3 regions of the Paenibacillus shenyangensis genome follow, and region 3 is predicted to be linked to each of the others. Evidence: riboswitches for the same ligand, from Rfam matches in the RefSeq annotation. Region 3 holds a riboswitch; each other region holds the start of a gene.
The links. A riboswitch is a leader RNA that binds a small molecule or an ion and turns the genes downstream of it on or off. The one in region 3 is predicted to bind glycine.

Region 1 (5,905 bases), on a different contig from region 3:
GGCAGCAGTTTGTTTTTCACACCAACAGGGCCAGCACCTGGACCACCACCGCCATGCGGGGTACTCATGGTCTTGTGCAGATTGAGATGGACAACGTCGAAGCCCATATCGCCTGGACGGGTAATTCCCATGATCGCGTTGGAGTTGGCTCCATCATAATAGAGCAGACCGCCAGCTTCATGCACAACTTGAGCAATCTCGGTAATCTGTTCTTCGAACAGTCCCAGTGTATTTGGGTTGGTCAGCATCAGCGCTGCTGTATCCGGTCCAACGGCTGCACGCAGAGCTTCCAGATCGACCAGCCCTTTTTCATTCGAAGGAATAGTAATGGTCTGGAATCCGGCTACAGTGGCACTTGCCGGGTTCGTACCGTGCGAAGAATCAGGCACGATGACTTTGGTTCGATGCTCACCGCGTTTTTCGTGATAGGCACGAATCATCATCAGACCGGTCCATTCACCATGTGCTCCGGCTGCAGGCTGCAGGGTTACAGCATCCATACCGGTCAGAGCCGCCAGATCGTTTTGCAGGGTATGCAGCATCTCCAGTGCACCCTGAATACTGATCTCCGGCTGATACGGATGAATTTTGGCGAATCCGGCATAACGGGCTACATCTTCATTGATTTTGGGGTTATATTTCATCGTACAGGAACCGAGCGGGTAGAATCCGTTATCCACACCAAAGTTCAGGCGGGACAGCTCGGTATAGTGACGGATGACATCGACTTCGTATACTTCCGGCAGGGCAGCAGCTTCACTACGCAGCATCTCCTGAGGAATTACCGAACTGGTCTCTACGCGAGGAACATCACATTCTGGCAGAGAGTAGCCGACCCGTCCAGGCTGGCTGAGTTCGAAGATCAGTGCTTTTTCCTTGATTACTGCACCAATCAATTCATTGGATGCTGTAGCTGTAGACGGAGTATCTGTATTGGTTGTCGTTACCGTTTCGTTTGTCATAGGGATGCCTCCAGTTGGGTAGCCAATTGATCAATCTCGGATTTGGTACGCTTTTCCGTTACGGCAAACAGCATGTGACCGGATAATTCCGGATAGGATAGACCCAGATCATATCCACCGATAACGCCCTGCTCCAGCAGCTTCAGATTCAGCTCGGCAGCAGAGGTGCCTTCCGGCAGAGTAATCACGAATTCATTGAAGAATGGGGACTGGAATGTCAGCTTCAGACCAGCTACAGAAGACAGTTTCTGTGCAGCATAGTGGGCTTTTTGAATATTCAGATCTGCGACGTCGATCATGCCTTGTTTGCCCATAATCGACATATAGACCGAGGCAGACAAGGCAAGCAGCGCCTGGTTGGAACAAATATTGGAAGTCGCTTTGTCACGGCGGATATGCTGTTCACGGGTCTGTAGCGTTAGTACAAAGCCGCGCTTGCCATCACGGTCTTTCGTCTGGCCGACGATTCGTCCAGGCATACGGCGCATCTGTGCTTGCGATACAGCGAAGAATCCACAGGTAGGGCCACCGAGAGACATGGAGATACCAAGCGGTTGTGCATCACCGACTACGATATCGGCTCCGAGCTTGCCCGGTGCTTCCAGCAGTCCGAGTGAAATTGGATTGGTACTGACAACGAGCAGAGCACCATTCTCATGAGCCAGATCTGCAGCAGCACGTATACCTTCAATACCACCAAAGAAGTTCGGGGATTGTACCAGTACAGCTGCTGTCTGATCGTCCAGTACTTCGGCGAGTGCGCTGATATCCGTTACTCCGTCACCATAGGCAACTTCAACTACTTCCAGATTCAGACCGCGTGCATAGCTGCGTACAACAGCGCGTGCTTCCGGATGAATTGTGGAGAAAGCGACAATCTTGGTCCGTCCGGTTGCGGAAGCTGCGAGTGAAGCGGCTTCTGCCAGAGCAGTTGCTCCATCGTACATACTCGCATTGGCTACAGCCATTCCGGTCAGTTCACAGATATAGGACTGGAATTCAAAAATCGCCTGTAGCTCGCCCTGGCTGATCTCCGGTTGATATGGAGTATATGCGGTGTAGAATTCGGAGCGGGAAATTACATGGTTGATGACCGATGGGACATGATGATCATAAATGCCTGCTCCAAGGAAGCTCGTATAACGATCGGTATCGGCATTACGCCCAGCCAGTTGTCCCATATGACGGGTGAGTGCATACTCGTCCAGCATCTCCGACATAGGCAGCGTACCCTGATAACGGACAGCTGCAGGAATATCTTTGAACAGATCCTCGATGGATGACGCGCCGACAACAGCCAGCATATCGGCTTCATTTTGCGGCGTCATCGGAATATAGCGATGCAATTTCATTGTATATACTCCTTTCGGCAGATCAGGCTGCCGGATAATGGGGAAAGATGTTCAGTGTGAAGAATACTTAAGCGAACAATCAGACAGTTACCGGCTTTCTTTTATAAAAAGGAGCCTTGACCACTTCGGCTTTGAGCATTTTGCCGCGAATCTCTACCTCGATGACAGTTCCGATAACAGCATGTTCGGCTTCAATCAAAGCCAGTCCCAGATTGCGTTTGAGAGTAGGAGACTGTGTACCGGTAGTGACTTCGCCAATCTGGCGACCTTCCAGGAATACGGGATAATGGGAGCGGGGAATACCACGATCGATCATTTCCACGCCAACCAGCTTGCGGGGAGCCCCCTGTTCCTTTTGCTTCAGCAGCACATCGCGACCGATAAATTCACCTTTATCCAGTTTTACAAAGAAACCAAGACCAGCTTCCAGCGGTGTAATATCTGCAGACAGCTCCTGGCCATACAGCGGCAGCTTGGCTTCAAAGCGGAGTGTGTCCCGTGCTCCTAGTCCGCATGGAACGAGTCCATCCGGTTCACCTGCTGTCAGCAGTCCGGTCCAGATCTGACCTGCCTGATCGGCAGGAGCATAAATCTCATAGCCGTCTTCACCGGTGTAGCCGGTACGGGACAGGATTACTTTGGCACCAAAGAGCTCCGCATCGGCAATAAAGGAAAAACCGGGGATATTGCTGTACACTTCACTGCCAGCTGCTTTGGCCAGAATACTGGCGGCCAGCGGACCCTGCAGAGCGATCAGCGCAGTCTGCTCGGAAATGTTCTTCAGGGTTACACCTTCCGGTAAATGCTTCTCCAGCCATTCGATGTCTTTGTCGATATTGGAGGCATTGATAACGAGCATATAATGTTCTTCGCCCAATCGGTACACGAGTAAATCATCCACGACTCCACCAGTCGGATAGCACATTAGTGTGTACTGAGCCTGACCGTCCTGCAACCGGGATACATCATTGGTAAGCATATTTTGCAGATAAGCTAGTGATCCGTTGCCGCTGATCATAACCTCACCCATATGGGAAACATCGAATAGTCCTGCTTGTTCGCGAACGGCTTCATGCTCTTTTTGAATACCTGTAAACTGGACAGGCAGGTCCCAACCGCCAAAATCAATGCAGCGTGGAGAACCGGATGCAGCATATAACGGATATAGCGGTGTACGCTTGAGTTCTGTAGTCATGAATGATTCACCTCATGGTTTATTTGATAAAAACAAAAAACAGAGAGGATCAGGAAATAAACAGGCATCGCCCGCATTTTCCTTTTCCTCCCTGTCCTTGGTACCTGAGAGTTACCTTATTCATCCGATGCGTAATGATCATACAGCATAATCCATTGTGGTATGCTATACTCCTCATAAAAGCACAGAGCCGATATAAGTTTCCCCTTTGGTGATCCGCTCAGGTATGATTATGATAGCTGTTCATAACCGTCGGATTCTCTCCAGAGCCGCGTCCAGTACAGGTCCTTTTGCCTGAGAGATTCACCTTGACGGCTTACTCCTTCGGCGCTGCCCTGGTGCTGGTGGCAGTCTCTCCCTGTACGTTCATCCGCTCACATATTATGTTATGTATTTCCGAACATTCAGTAATAAGAATGTTAAAAATGTATGTATATTATATTAATACTTGATTCATAGAGGGATGTCAAGACTCTTGACAGCGTAATCTTCCTTACTATACGCTTGTGGCATCATAACCAAATCATGACATGAATCGGAGGAATAGGACAATGAGTGAGATCAAAGACCAATTGTTGTACAGTGAAGAGCACGAATGGGTAGAACGTATTAACGAAGACACGGTACGTATCGGCATTACCGACTTTGCCCAGCACCAACTGGGAGATATCGTATTTGTAGAGCTGCCAAAAGCAGGACGCGAAGTAGCTGCTGATGAAGAAGTAGGAACAGTTGAATCTGTCAAAACGGCATCGGAGTTGTTCTGTCCGCTGGCAGGTACGGTCGTTACGTTCAATGCGGATCTGGAAACCGAGCCTGAACTGGTTAACTCCGACCCTTATGGACGCGGATGGATGATCGAATTGAAAGTTACCGGTGATCTGGAAAGTGCGTTATCCAAACTGATGGATGCCAAAGCCTACGCCGAGCACGCTCAGGATTAATCGGTCGGCCAACAGATGGTGATAGCATGTTTATTTCTTGTATAGTTGGCTGTAGATGAGTCACTGCAGGTACAGGATTAACAGTCAACCATACATATAACCTTTACAGAACCAATACTTATCCGAAAATGGATATCATATCTGTTTCCTGGATAAAGTGTATTTCAACTGCGAACACATTACGTACAAGCACATTACGCAAAAAGAGATCCAGCAGCTTGCATACTGTAGCTGGGATAGCATACAGCTATTCTGGGGCAGCCAAGCTTGTCTGCTGTCTGCCGCTCATCAAGCAGGCCATCTTTTTGGTGTAATGTGCTTTTTGCTGTACAGGTCGTTATCCAGGATACAGTCTAGGACAGGATGCATGTTGGTTAGCAAGGATATCCGGTACGTCCTCCTGCATATGCGTGAAAAAGTCTCCTGACGTTTATTTAAAAGAATAAACCCAACAGGAGGAATACGATGAACGCAAAGCGGATATTCATTACAGGCGCCAATTCCGGCATGGGTCTGGCAGCAACTATCGAACTGGCCCGGCGTGGACATGAAGTAATTATGGGCTGTCGCAATGAAGAACGCGGCCAACAAGCGCTACACCAGGCGCGTCAGGAGAGCGGATCCGACAATATTACGTTGATGAAATGCGATCTGGGATCACTTGCGACCATCCGTCATTTTGCAGAAGAGTATAACAAGCGTTACGATTATCTGGATGTACTGCTTAATAATGCCGGAGTCGTTAACCTCAAACGTAAAGAGACATCCGACGGCTTTGAAATGAGTATCGGAGTGAATCATCTGGGACATTTCCTGCTGACCCATCTGATGTTGGACAGCCTGAAGCAAGCCAAAGCAGGACGTATTGTGGTCGTCAGCTCGGGAGCTTACAAATTGGGCAAAATTCATTGGGAAGACCCCAATCTTCACAGTGGCTATAATGTTATCAAAGCCTATGCGCAATCCAAATTAGCCAATATTTATTTTACCCGCATACTGGCCCAGCGGCTGGAAGGAACTTCGGTAACAGTTAACAGTCTGCATCCTGGGGCAGTAGCTACCAGTATCGGAATAGACCGGGAGACCGGTTTTGGCAAACGAATCCTCGCTTCAGTCGCCCATATGCCGTTTTTCCAAACGCCGGAGCAGGGAGCGGAGACAGCGATTTTCCTCGCAGATGATGCGTCGGTAGAGAGCAAATCGGGTGCTTATTATTACCGTAAACAGCTGCATCCCCTGCGCTCCAAAGCGGAAGATCAGCAGGAAGCCGAGCGGCTGTGGACATGGAGCGAACAGCAGGTGGGTCTGTAAAAATCTGCAGCTGAATCTATACCCTATGTATACTCTGACATTTACCATATATCGACTTGGTGAATACCGGGGAAATCAGATCATAATCACCCCATCCATAGTAAGAGTTAAAATGTGATTCTTCTGGAACCTGTGGTAGAC
Region 2 (5,905 bases), on a different contig from region 3:
GGACGTATTATTTTCAAATATTTGCTGGCATCGGTTGTGCTGACTTCTGTGCTGGTTATGTTCGTTAACGGACGTCAGCAATTTGAAGATATATTGGGGTACGGCTCGGAATATATGACTCGTTCATCGCGGCTCTATATACAGCAGATTCAGCAGAATTTGCTCGTACGCCCTGACCGGATTCAACTGTTAATGATCGATTACAAAAAGGACTTTGCTATTGATTCGTTGCTGGTCGATGATACCGGCCAGACGCTGTATACTACGATGAAAGCACCAATGGCAGAACGGTTTGCAGAAAATACAGGATATCAGACGCTGCTGCTGGAGCATCAGCCTATGCATGGAAGCATGTATCAGCAGTTTCCTGACAGGCCCCTGTACAAGCTGGAACGATGGCAGGAGTCTTATCTGGTAATGAATGTACCATTGTTGCAACAATATCGTCTCATCTTAACTATGCCGCTTAACTTTTATTTAAACCCATATTATGTATTTTATCTATGCAGTATTATAAAAATACTACTCGTCGTTATTTTGGCACTTATTCTGGCCTGGCCGATCAGCCGCAAACTAAACCGTCCGCTGATGCAGCTAGCACAGGCTTCTAATAATATTCCGTCCAAAATCAAAGAGAACCGCGCTCTTCACTGGCCGGAGACGAATATTCTGGAAGTGCGGAGGCTGATTCGGAACTTCAAGTCCGTTGTCAGTACGATGGAATATCAGTATTTGCAGATCAAGAAGGATAAAGAATTGCTGGAAATACGGGTAGTGGAGCGTACGTTTGATCTGGCGGAGAGCGAAGCGCAAAAAAGCGCTATTCTGCAGATGGCTATTGATGGAATTATTTCGACAGATAGTCAGCTGCGGATTACCGAGTTCAATCCGGCTGCCGAGCAGATGTTTCGCTGCAGGCAGGACGATGTCATAGGTCGTCCTTTGTCGGACATTATTCTGCTCGAACCTGCAGATGACGGTGAGAGCTGTATTGCGGTACAGGCGATTCGTCTGGATGGAACCTTGTTCCCGGTAGAACTCACACGCAGCAAAGTGCTGGCGGAAGGCAATTCATTCCGTACCTTTTTTGTGCATGATCTGACAGAGGAGGAACATCTGAAGCAGCAGCACACCGAGCAGGAGCGCCAGTTGCAACTCCTCAGTGAACGATTGCTGGAAGAACAGGGAGCTGCCGAAAAGCAGAAAAGTATTACAGGCAATCTGCTGCAGTCTGTTGAAGAAGGAGTCATTATGTGTGATTCCCAACAGCTGATTTCCTTTATTAATCCGACTATGCAGACCTGGTTCGATCTGGATGATTATACAGGACGGCCCATCACTGAGCTGTTGATTCATATGGATCAGCTTACAGGTAGTACCTTTTCCCTGAATGACAGACTGGAGCATTATATGAACAGCGGGGAGCACTGGGAGCAGGGCGAACTGATCCGCTTGAACAACAATCGCATTCTGTCGCTTTACGTTACACCGGTGATCGATCCGATAGCAGAGATTAAGCATGGATTTCTACTGGTCTTCCGTGATTGTACGGAAGAGAAAAGGGTACGTCAGATGCAGGATGAGCTGATTACCGTTGTCTCACACGAGCTGAGAACGCCGCTGTCGGCGATTATGGGCTATATTGAGATGCTGACCATGTATGAGGATATGCCGGCTGCCAAGCGCCAGGAGTTCATGCATACGATCCAGCAGGAAGGGAACCGGTTGTCCAGACTGCTGGATGATTTTCTGGACAGTCAGCGTATCGAAGCAAGGCATATTGAATATCATATGAGCTGTCTTCCGGTACGTGAGCTGGTCCAGACTGTGTGCTACCAATGGGACATTCATTCACGGCATCGCATTCGTATACATGGTGATGGTGAGGAAATGTATATTTTGGGTGATCAGCACCGTATGATTCAGGTCATTCATAATCTGATCAGCAATGCGCTCAAGTATTCACCGGACAGCATGGCTGTTGATATCAGTGTCAAAGAGGAAGCAGATTCTGTAGTTATTGCAGTCGAAGATTACGGAATCGGTATTCCGGAGCAGGATCAGCCGCATGTGTTCCGCAAATTTTTCCGTTCGCATTCGGCTGCTTCCCGCAAAGTAAGCGGCACCGGTCTGGGATTATATATCGCGAATCTTATTGTAAATGATCATCAGGGTCAGCTTCAGGTACTTTCCAATCCGGGTCATGGCTCTAGATTTATACTGACACTGCCGAAGTATACACCATCCCAAGATTTCCTCTAAAAAAGGTTTGCGCGAAACGGAAAGCGGACAATTTTATCCAAGCGCGAAGTAACTTTGGGCAGGGGAATTGACAGTGTCATACCCGCTGAATTAAGCTAGGGGTGACAAGGATAATGAGCAGAACCAAAGAGGGGTTTTCCCTATGAAAATAGACTGCGAATGAAGATAGCGGGAGAGTCTGCGGATGTATGTGATCCGCCACCGAAGGAGCAAGTCGGCGGGAATGCCAACCCCCGGCCAATCTCTCAGGTACCAGGAACCGCTGCCGGACGCAACTCTGGAGAGAGCGCAAGCCACCCAAGGGGTATGACAGGAGCAATGTCAGTAGGCAATACTGGCATGTCCGTCCAAACTCTCAGGTAACGAGGACAGAGCAATAGGCCCTTGCAGGCCATGCTCTGTCCTTTTTTGCTGTTAATTGATTTAGATATGGCAATATGTTCATATTTAGCGGAGACAGACGGCAGGGCGGAGAACATCTGCAGCACACTCTGCCGAAAAACAACTTGTTCAAAATAACAATTCACAGGCGCATATGCGGGAAAGAGGAATCAGAATGCGTTTTAAAAATGTATTCAATATTATCGGTCCATCGATGGTCGGTCCATCCAGTTCACATACGGCAGGAGCAGCACGTCTGGGCCGGGCAGCCAGACAGCTGCTAGGCGTTTGTCCGGAACATGCGGATATTATTCTATACGGTTCATTTGCAGAGACGTACTGGGGGCATGGTACGGATCTGGCGCTGGTGGGCGGATTGCTGGACTACAGTCCGGATGATCCACGTCTGCCGGATGCAGCGGAGGAAGCTGATCAACTGGGAATGACGATTCAATTTGATAAAGGAAGCGGTAATTATCCGCATCCGAACTTTGTACGCATCCGGCTAAAACGGGGTGAGCATACCGCCGAACTGGCAGGTGCTTCGATCGGAGGCGGCAATATCGAGATCCATGAAATGAATGGGTTCGATCTCAGAGGGTCCGGTCAGTACCCTACACTGGCAGTAGAGCATCAGGACAGCAAAGGCGTACTGGCGGATATTACGCGTACCCTGAGCGAATCGGAGCTGAATATTGGCTTTATGGATGTGGACCGCAAATCACGCAGTGGTGAGGCAATGACAGTCATCGAACTTGATAGTGCCCCGGTTCAGGCAGTACTCGATCGAATCGAGCAGCTGCCTTATGTCACCCGTGCGGTAGTTATTAATCTGGATTAATGGAAGGTTGTGAATCGGAATGCAATTCCGTTCGTTAAAAGATATTATCAGACTATGCGAGGAACGTTCGCTAACGATAGCAGAACTGATGGTGCAAGAGCAGGTCAAGGAAACCGGAGTATCACGCGAAGAAGTCGTTCAGCAGATGACGGATTATTATCATATTATGAAAGAAGCCGTACACAAAGGAATCACGGAAGATACAGTGTCTCGCAGTGGATTAACCGGTGGTGATGCACGCCGGGTATACAATTACCTGAATAATGGCGAAACTGCATCTGGCAGTGATGCAACGCGAGCGATGTCCTATGCCCTCGCCGTATCCGAAGTAAATGCTTCGATGGGTCGCATTATCGCGACACCGACAGCAGGGTCCTGTGGTATTATTCCTGGTGTATTTGTAAGCACACAGGAACGGTTTGGCTGGAGCGATGAGCAGATGGTGATGGGTTTGTTCGCCGCTGGAGCGATCGGCTATGTTATTGCCAACAACTCGTCCATCTCCGGCGCAGAGGGCGGCTGTCAGGCTGAGGTAGGCTCGGCGATTGGTATGGCGGCAGGAGCAGTCGTTGAACTGCGACAGGGTACACCGGAGCAGGCGATGCATGCTGTCGGTCTGGCTCTCAAAAATACGCTGGGACTGATCTGTGATCCGGTAGCCGGACTGGTAGAGATTCCGTGTATTGTACGTAACGGTCTCGGAGCAGTAAATGCACTGGCAGCTGCCGATATGGCGCTGGCCGGCGTACGCAGTGCAATTCCTTCGGATGAAGTGGTGGATGTTATGCTACAGGTAGGGCGTTCGATGCCGAGTGAACATCGCGAAACCGCACGTGGTGGTCTGGCCCAGACACCGACCGGTCGCAAAATTACAGAAGAGCTGCGTCGTCGCAGACAGAATAACGGCAATTAATTTGCTGAATGAGAACTGTACAAAAGTATAGATTCAATACATGTATTATCAATTGTAGTCATAGAAGATCCTCTTTTATATCATGACAGGGATCGTATTATACGATAAACACAACAAAGATATATATAAGGTAGCGTCCTGTAAGGGGGCGCTGCCTTTTTTGTATAAATCAATAAAAAAACCGCAGTCATCAACAGGGATGGCTGCGGTTTGTCGGTTATAGGATTAATCTTGCAGTACCAGAGGGCGAAGTTTGGCTTCGATCTCTGTACGGTGTGGTTCCAGGAAAGGAGGCAGAGACAGCGATTCGCCCAGCGAATCCATCGACTCATCAATATCAAATCCCGGTGTATCGGTAGACAGTTCAAACAGGATACCGTTTGGCTCACGGAAATAGAGTGCACGGAAGTAGTGACGATCCACTTTACCGGAGTTCGGGATGCCCAATTTGGATAGTTTCTCCGACCAGGCATTGTACTGCTCTTCATTGGGTACACGGAAAGCTACATGATGGACACCACCACGGCCAAGTCGGGCAAATGGCAGTTCCGGACGTGTCTCGATATGCACTTCGGCACCAGCGCCGCCTTCACCAGTTGCATAGACCTGAATATCGGCATGCTGTTCACCAGCCAGGGATGGATAGGAACCGACGTGACGGAAGCCAAGTATTTCGGTCAGAATCAGTACTGTATTCTCGGGATTGGCTACAGTCAGTGTGACCGGACCCAGACCGAGGATACCATACTCTACGGGCACATCTGAGCCAGACCATGCTTGTCCGGGAGCAACGCCCTGTTCATTATTGTCAGCAACCAGAATCAGACGGGTGCCTTCAAAATCCTGAAAAGCGAGTGTATCGCGTCCAGCACGAGATTTAATTTCTTCATGGGTTACATTGAGGCTGTCAAACCGGTCGGACCAGTATTGCAGAGCAGCCGTATCAGCTACACGCAGGGAAGATGCAGAAATGCTGGATACACCCTGATACGTAGGACCAATGCCCGGCAGATCGAAGAAGGTCAACTCACTGCCTGGAGAAGCAACACCATCTCCGTAAAAGAGGTGATAGGAAGTAGTATCATCCTGGTTAACCCCTTTTTTGACAAGACGCATTCCCATTACTTTGGTATAGAATTCAAAGTTCTTTTCCGCTTTGCCCGTCATGATTGACACGTGGTGAATACCTAACAGTTCCATAATAATCATCCTCCTGAGATGGTATATATAAATTATTTTTGTATTTGAAATCTTAATGTTAAGATAATTATAGCATGAGTTTGGAAGATTGCAATAGGGCAGGAGAATTTTTGTGAGAAAAGTATAGTGACTTTATTTATGGGAGCAAAAAGCAGATTTATATGCGCTACTGGGCTTAACAAACACCGAATAATTAAACAGGATGAAAAAAACTGATATTCGTGAAGAACAAAAAAAGCTGGATTGGTTTTTCAGTTTTCGATGATTTACACGCTTCTCCATATCAAAAGGGACCTGATCTTTGGATC
Region 3 (5,905 bases):
AGCCTTGGATTCTTCTTTATCCTGCCGCCGTTGGCAGGGCTGATTGTACAGCCACTAGTGGGCTATTTCTCGGATCGCACATGGATGCCAAGGCTGGGAAGACGGATTCCGTACCTGCTGATGGGTGCTATTGTTGCGGTTATCGTGATGTGCCTGCTGCCGAACTCGGGCAGCTTTGGATTTGGTCCAATGGCAGCGCTCACGTTTGGCGCGATTACGATTTTGTTTATGGATGTATCCTCAAACGTAGCCATGCAGCCTTTTAAAATGATGGTTGGCGATATGGTCAACGAGGAGCAAAAGGGATTTGCCTATTCCATCCAGAGCTTTCTGTCGAATAGCGGTGCGGTTATCGCTTGTATTTTCCCGTTCCTGCTGACGATGCTGGGCGTCTCGAATAATGCAGCTCCGGGCGTGGTTCCGCAGTCTGTTGTTATTTCGTTCTATGTCGGCGCTGTTGTGCTGATCGTCTGCAGTTTATTCACGGTATTCAAAGTCAAAGAATATACGCCAGCTGAATATGCAGCCTACCACGGTATTACAGATGAGACCAGCAAGCCCAAAGCAGGCATGTGGAGTCTGCTGCGCACTGCACCACGGGTATTCTGGACGGTATCTCTGGTACAGCTGTTCTGCTGGATGGGATTCCAGTATCTGTGGACCTACGGTACCGGAGCGGTCGCAGCAAATGTATGGAACACAGCCGATCCTTCCACTGCTGCGTATCAGGCGGCGGGTAACTGGTTCGGTATTCTGTCGGCAGTACAATCGGTAGCCGCTGTACTGTGGTCACTCGTACTCGCCAACATGTCGAACAACAAACGCAAAATTTGGTATGCACTCAGTCTGGTGCTGGGAGGTATCGGGTTCGGCTCGGTCTTCTTCATTCATAGCCAGGGAGCCCTGGTCGTATCCTTCCTGCTGATCGGTATTGCCTGGGCAGCGATGATGACTTTCCCTTTCACTATGCTGACTAATGCATTGTCCGGGGAAAATATGGGTACGTACCTGGGTCTGTTCAACGGCAGTATCTGCCTACCGCAGATTATTGCTTCCTGTCTGAGCTTTGCCCTGTTCCCGGCACTTGGTTCATCGATGCCGGTCATGATCCTGATTTCGGGTGTGCTGCTGGTCATTGGAGCATTTACGGTAGGGACAATTAAGGAAACCTATGCAAGACGAGATCATCAGACGTTGAACTAAGAGGTATACGACTGGCTACATAAGCTGGCAAATTGTTCAAACATTCAGAAGAGGAAGAGACATTAAGGTCTCTTTCTCTTTTTGGCATGTATACGATATATAGACAGAATTCTCTCGTTCTTTAATTTACATATAATTACTTTAATGATAGTATGAACCCATCTAATACAAAGGAGGATGGCGCTCAATGATTCATTCCATGCGTTTACGTTAAGCAGCCGAAAAAGAAAAATCCCTGTTGAGGAGGGCTTCTTTTGTGATGCTTATCTTTACGTATATGGACATTGAACGCGATCCGGACGGCTGTATGTTATGTTGTCCTGCTATGTTCCTGTACGTTATGAAGCAGATCGGAGCCCCTATGGGCACAGATCTGCTTTTTTGTTGCTTCAAATGTACAGAAAAGGAGAGGGTATCATTATGCATGCAGATTGGAAACGGAAATTCGCATTCATTTTTAGTGGACAGATCTTCTCGATCCTGACTTCCTCGATGGTTCAATTCGCTATTATCTGGCATCTGACCGAGACCACAGGTTCGGCTTCAATATTAATGATTGCTGCGCTGGTTGGGTTTATGCCGCAGGCACTGCTCGGCCCCTTTATCGGAGTATGGCTGGACCGCTGGAATCGCAAGATTACCATGATCGTAGCGGACAGCGTAATAGCGGTATCCAGCCTTGCACTCGGGCTGTATTATTTGGCAGGAGAGCCGAGTCTATGGGTGGTCTATGTGGTGCTGTTTGTCCGCTCGGCAGCTTCGGCTTTTCATGGACCTTCCTTTCAGGCAGCGATTCCGCTGATTGCGCCGGAGGATCAGCTGACACGGGTAGCCGGCTGGCACCAGCTCGTATTCTCTGCCTCCAGTGTGCTGGGACCGGCGCTGGGTATTGCCGTATATTCGGCTACTTCGCTGGGAACATTGCTGCTGCTCGATGTCGTAGGGGCATTGATCGCCAATACGATGCTGATGCTGGTTCGTATCGATCAACCCAAGCAGGAGATTCAGGAGAAGCCTTCCTTTCGCCGGGAATTCATTCTGGGCTGGAAGACATGGATCTCGGATCAATCCATTGTGACGATCACCATCGCCATGGCTGTATTCAGTGTCGTATTTATGCCGCTGGCGATGCTATTTCCACTAATGACACTGTCGCACTTTGGACGCGGCGGATACAGTGCCAGTCTGATCGAAGCCGTATTTGGCATAGGGATGATCCTGGGCAGTATGCTGCTGTCCGTACTGGCTTCCAAATGGAAAGATTCCACTTATATCAGTCTGAGTCTGGGCATTATCGGAATAACCTGTATGCTGAGCGGCATGATTGGCAGCAGAGCATTTTGGGGATTCGCTGCCTTGTCTTTTCTGATGGGCGCGGCGGCTCCATTATTCAACGGTCCGTATATGGCGATGATCCAGAAAGCCTATGAACCGGAGATGCTGGGGCGGGTTCTGTCACTGATTACGAGTATAGGACTGCTGTCTTCGCCGATCGGACTCGCACTGGCTGGCCCGGTTGTGGACCGGTATGGCGTCCAGGTATGGTTTTTCTGGTCAGGTATTATTGTGGCATTAGTAGGACTGTTAATGTTTATTCGATTTTACCGTAAACCTCAGCCGGGTGAAGAAAAACAGGCGCTCGGTTAAGCATGGAGTATATAAAGACATGAAAAGGATAAAAAAGGCAATTGTAATTTTTTTCACTGATGGATTGCTTACATTGCCGGTAATATGGTAGCATAGCAATACCGTTTTATAACTTCATAATTATTCAAGGGCTATGATTGCTATGGATCACACTATAGCAGGAGCAGCTTCTGGAGAGACTGCGGATTAACCGCGGCGCCGAAGGGTTCACAATCTCAGGCAAAAGGACAGAAGAGTACCGAATATATATTTGTCATGCGGATCATTGCGATCCATAGGGCAGGTGTATATTTTGATATTCTTGTGCACCGGAGATTGGATGACATCCAGTCTCTTTTTTTATGGACTTTTACGTAAATTACGCAAGGATTGAGGGGGAAATCAGCATGGCACAGAAAGAATTAAAAAGAGAACTTGCCAATCGGCACGTACAGTTGATTGCGATCGGAGGTACGATTGGAACCGGGTTATTCCTCGGATCGGGCAAAGCGATCGAGAAGGCAGGACCTTCGATTATTATCACGTATCTGATCGTCGGCATGGCTATCTTTTTCGTGATGAGAGCACTGGGTGAGCTGCTGCTCTCCAAAGCAGGCTACCAGTCGTTCACGGATATTGCCGAAGATTATCTGGGACCCAAAGCCGCTTTTATTACCGGCTGGACCTACTGGTTCTGCTGGATTATGACCGCAATGGCGGATGTGATCGCCGTGGGCGTATATGTGCAGTACTGGTTCGATATTCCGCAGTGGATGCCGGCAGTCCTGTGCCTGATTATTCTGCTCGGGCTCAATCTGATGACAGTCAAGAATTTTGGGGAACTGGAATTCTGGTTCGCCCTGATCAAGGTGATCACGATTCTGGCATTGATCGGGCTTGGTGTCGTGCTGCTGATCATGGGCTTCAAGACTGATGCAGGCTCGGTCACCGTCCGTAATCTGTGGGAGCACGGCGGCATTTTCCCGAATGGGGTTACCGGGTTCCTGTTCTCGTTCCAGATGGTCGTCTTCGCCTATGTGGGTGTGGAGCTGGTCGGTGTATCGGCCGCGGAAACGGCAGATCCACAGAAAAATATTCCGTCAGCGATCAACAAGATTCCGCTGCGCATTCTGTTTTTCTATGTAGGCGCATTGATCGTATTGCTGTGCATCAATCCGTGGACACAGCTGAGTCCGGCAGAAAGTCCGTTCGTACGTACATTTACTCTGGTTGGTATTCCGGTAGCAGCAGGCATTATCAACTTTGTCGTACTAACCTCGGCAGCATCCGCGTGCAACAGCGGCATGTTCTCGACCAGCCGTATTTTGTATAATCTGAGTCGTAAAGGGCAGGCTCCCCAGAAGTTTGGTGAGCTTAACCGCAATCATGTACCAAGCAGCTCCTTGTTCGTATCGACGCTGGTTATTTCCGGTGGCGCGTTGCTGAGCAAGCTGATTCCGGGACAGGCTTTTGAGATTGTAACATCGATCAGTGCGATCTGCTTTATTTGGGTATGGGGCGTGATTCTGGTCTGCCATATCCGATACAAAAGAAACCGCCGCGATCTGCACCAGGCATCCAAGTTCAAAGCGCCTCTGACTCCGTTTATCAACTATGCGGTACTGGCACTGTTCGCTGCGATCCTGGTAATTATGCTGATCGCCCAGGAGACACGTCCGGCGCTGCTGTGTACGCCGCTATGGTTTATTCTGCTGCTGGTGCTGTATTCTCTGCGAGTTCGCAAAGCAAAAAGAAGTATTCAGAGTGCTCACGTAACCGATACATGAAATAGTTACAGGTGGGTACGCTTAAAATTCATTTCAGAGATAAAAAGATAAAAAAACAGTGACCAGATATTCGAAATCTGGTCACTGCTTTTTAAATTATATTTATTAAATAAGGCTTGAGTTTTGCAACAATCTGCTAATAATAGCGGCTGCTTCAGCTTTGGTAATATACGATTTTGGTGCCAGTGTAGAGCCTGTTCTTCCTGTTACAATACCCGATTGCAGACTGGCATTAATACCGGAAGATGCCCAGGCACCAACTTTACTTGCATCCGAGAAAGAATTCAGGCTGCTATTTGCAGAATTTGATTTAATCTTGCTGTGCAGTCCTGTGTTGTCCAGAACTTTGGCTACAATAACCATAGCCTGTTCACGAGTGATTTTGTCATTAGGACGGAAGGTACCATCCTGGAACCCGTTGATCAAGCCATACTTCTGTGCTGCACCAATATAGCCGTTATACCAGGCTTCCGGAGCGACATCTTTATACTGACCGGATACGGTTTCAGGCTGCATGCCTAGTCCGCGTACCATAATAGCTGCGAACTCTGCTCGTGTGATTTCCTGACCCGGTTGGAAGTTGTTGTTGCTTCCACCTTCGACAATTTTGCGTGAGCCCATATCATTTACAATATCACGTGCCCAATTTTGCTGTACATCCTGGAAAGTAACAGGATTCCATATGAGCGCGTACGTACTGTTGGTCAGACTATTAATATTCGCATAGTATATTCCGGCATTTTGAGCCACTTCGGTAGGAACATGGCGTACAGTGCCGTCTGCATTAATGACTACTCCTGTAGTAATCTGATTCGGATCTGTTCCTTGTGGTAGAGCGATACTGCGTTCCACATATTCCTTGAAGTCAGAGACTTCGGCAGTTTTCTCACCATATATCCCTGTAACCGTAAAGGTCATTGGCTGTCCAATGACTGTAAAGCCTTCTCTGGAAGCAGCACTTTCAATAGTAGAATTCATCTGGGCTGTAGGGACTGCGATTCGAATCTGCAGCATAATATTATCCGTATTTGTTCCCAGCTGACTGGAGAGCGATTGGCTGTTAATGAGCGATACAGGCAGGGTATACAGAGCTTCCTCTGTCTTCACCTGTACAATAGCCTGCTGCTGCTGCAGTATATTAAGCATTGTTCCCTGCAATTGAACATTGACAGCATCAGCGTTGGTGTTGACTGGAACTGTAATCAGAGCACCGGTTCCGGCTGATGCAACAATATCCTTCAGTCGATCAGCATCAAATGTAACTGTTGATGTGGTCTGTCCATTATCCG

Region 1: linked by a shared signal. The riboswitch ahead of gcvT (glycine cleavage system aminomethyltransferase GcvT) and the one ahead of H065_RS0111830 (amino acid permease) in region 3 are both predicted to bind glycine.
Region 2: linked by a shared signal. The riboswitch ahead of sdaAB (L-serine ammonia-lyase, iron-sulfur-dependent subunit beta) and the one ahead of H065_RS0111830 (amino acid permease) in region 3 are both predicted to bind glycine.

What each region holds. Positions count from the first base shown of each region.
Region 1 covers NZ_AOIG01000015.1:117,085-122,989, forward strand. Annotated here, with positions in the region: gene gcvPB (aminomethyl-transferring glycine dehydrogenase subunit GcvPB) at 1-962, opposite strand, end outside; gene gcvPA (aminomethyl-transferring glycine dehydrogenase subunit GcvPA) at 959-2,314, opposite strand; gene gcvT (glycine cleavage system aminomethyltransferase GcvT) at 2,394-3,509, opposite strand; glycine riboswitch at 3,782-3,879, opposite strand; gene gcvH (glycine cleavage system protein GcvH) at 4,061-4,453, shown strand; gene H065_RS0113015 (SDR family oxidoreductase) at 4,919-5,764, shown strand.
Region 2 covers NZ_AOIG01000006.1:166,873-172,777, reverse strand. Annotated here, with positions in the region: gene H065_RS0104860 (sensor histidine kinase) at 1-2,262, shown strand, start outside; glycine riboswitch at 2,422-2,534, shown strand; gene sdaAB (L-serine ammonia-lyase, iron-sulfur-dependent subunit beta) at 2,819-3,484, shown strand; gene sdaAA (L-serine ammonia-lyase, iron-sulfur-dependent, subunit alpha) at 3,504-4,397, shown strand; gene H065_RS0104845 (ring-cleaving dioxygenase) at 4,623-5,597, opposite strand.
Region 3 covers NZ_AOIG01000013.1:17,805-23,709, forward strand. Annotated here, with positions in the region: gene H065_RS0111820 (SLC45 family MFS transporter) at 1-1,203, shown strand, start outside; gene H065_RS25835 (MFS transporter) at 1,624-2,850, shown strand; glycine riboswitch at 3,011-3,091, shown strand; gene H065_RS0111830 (amino acid permease) at 3,237-4,616, shown strand; gene H065_RS27000 (S-layer homology domain-containing protein) at 4,722-5,905, opposite strand, start outside.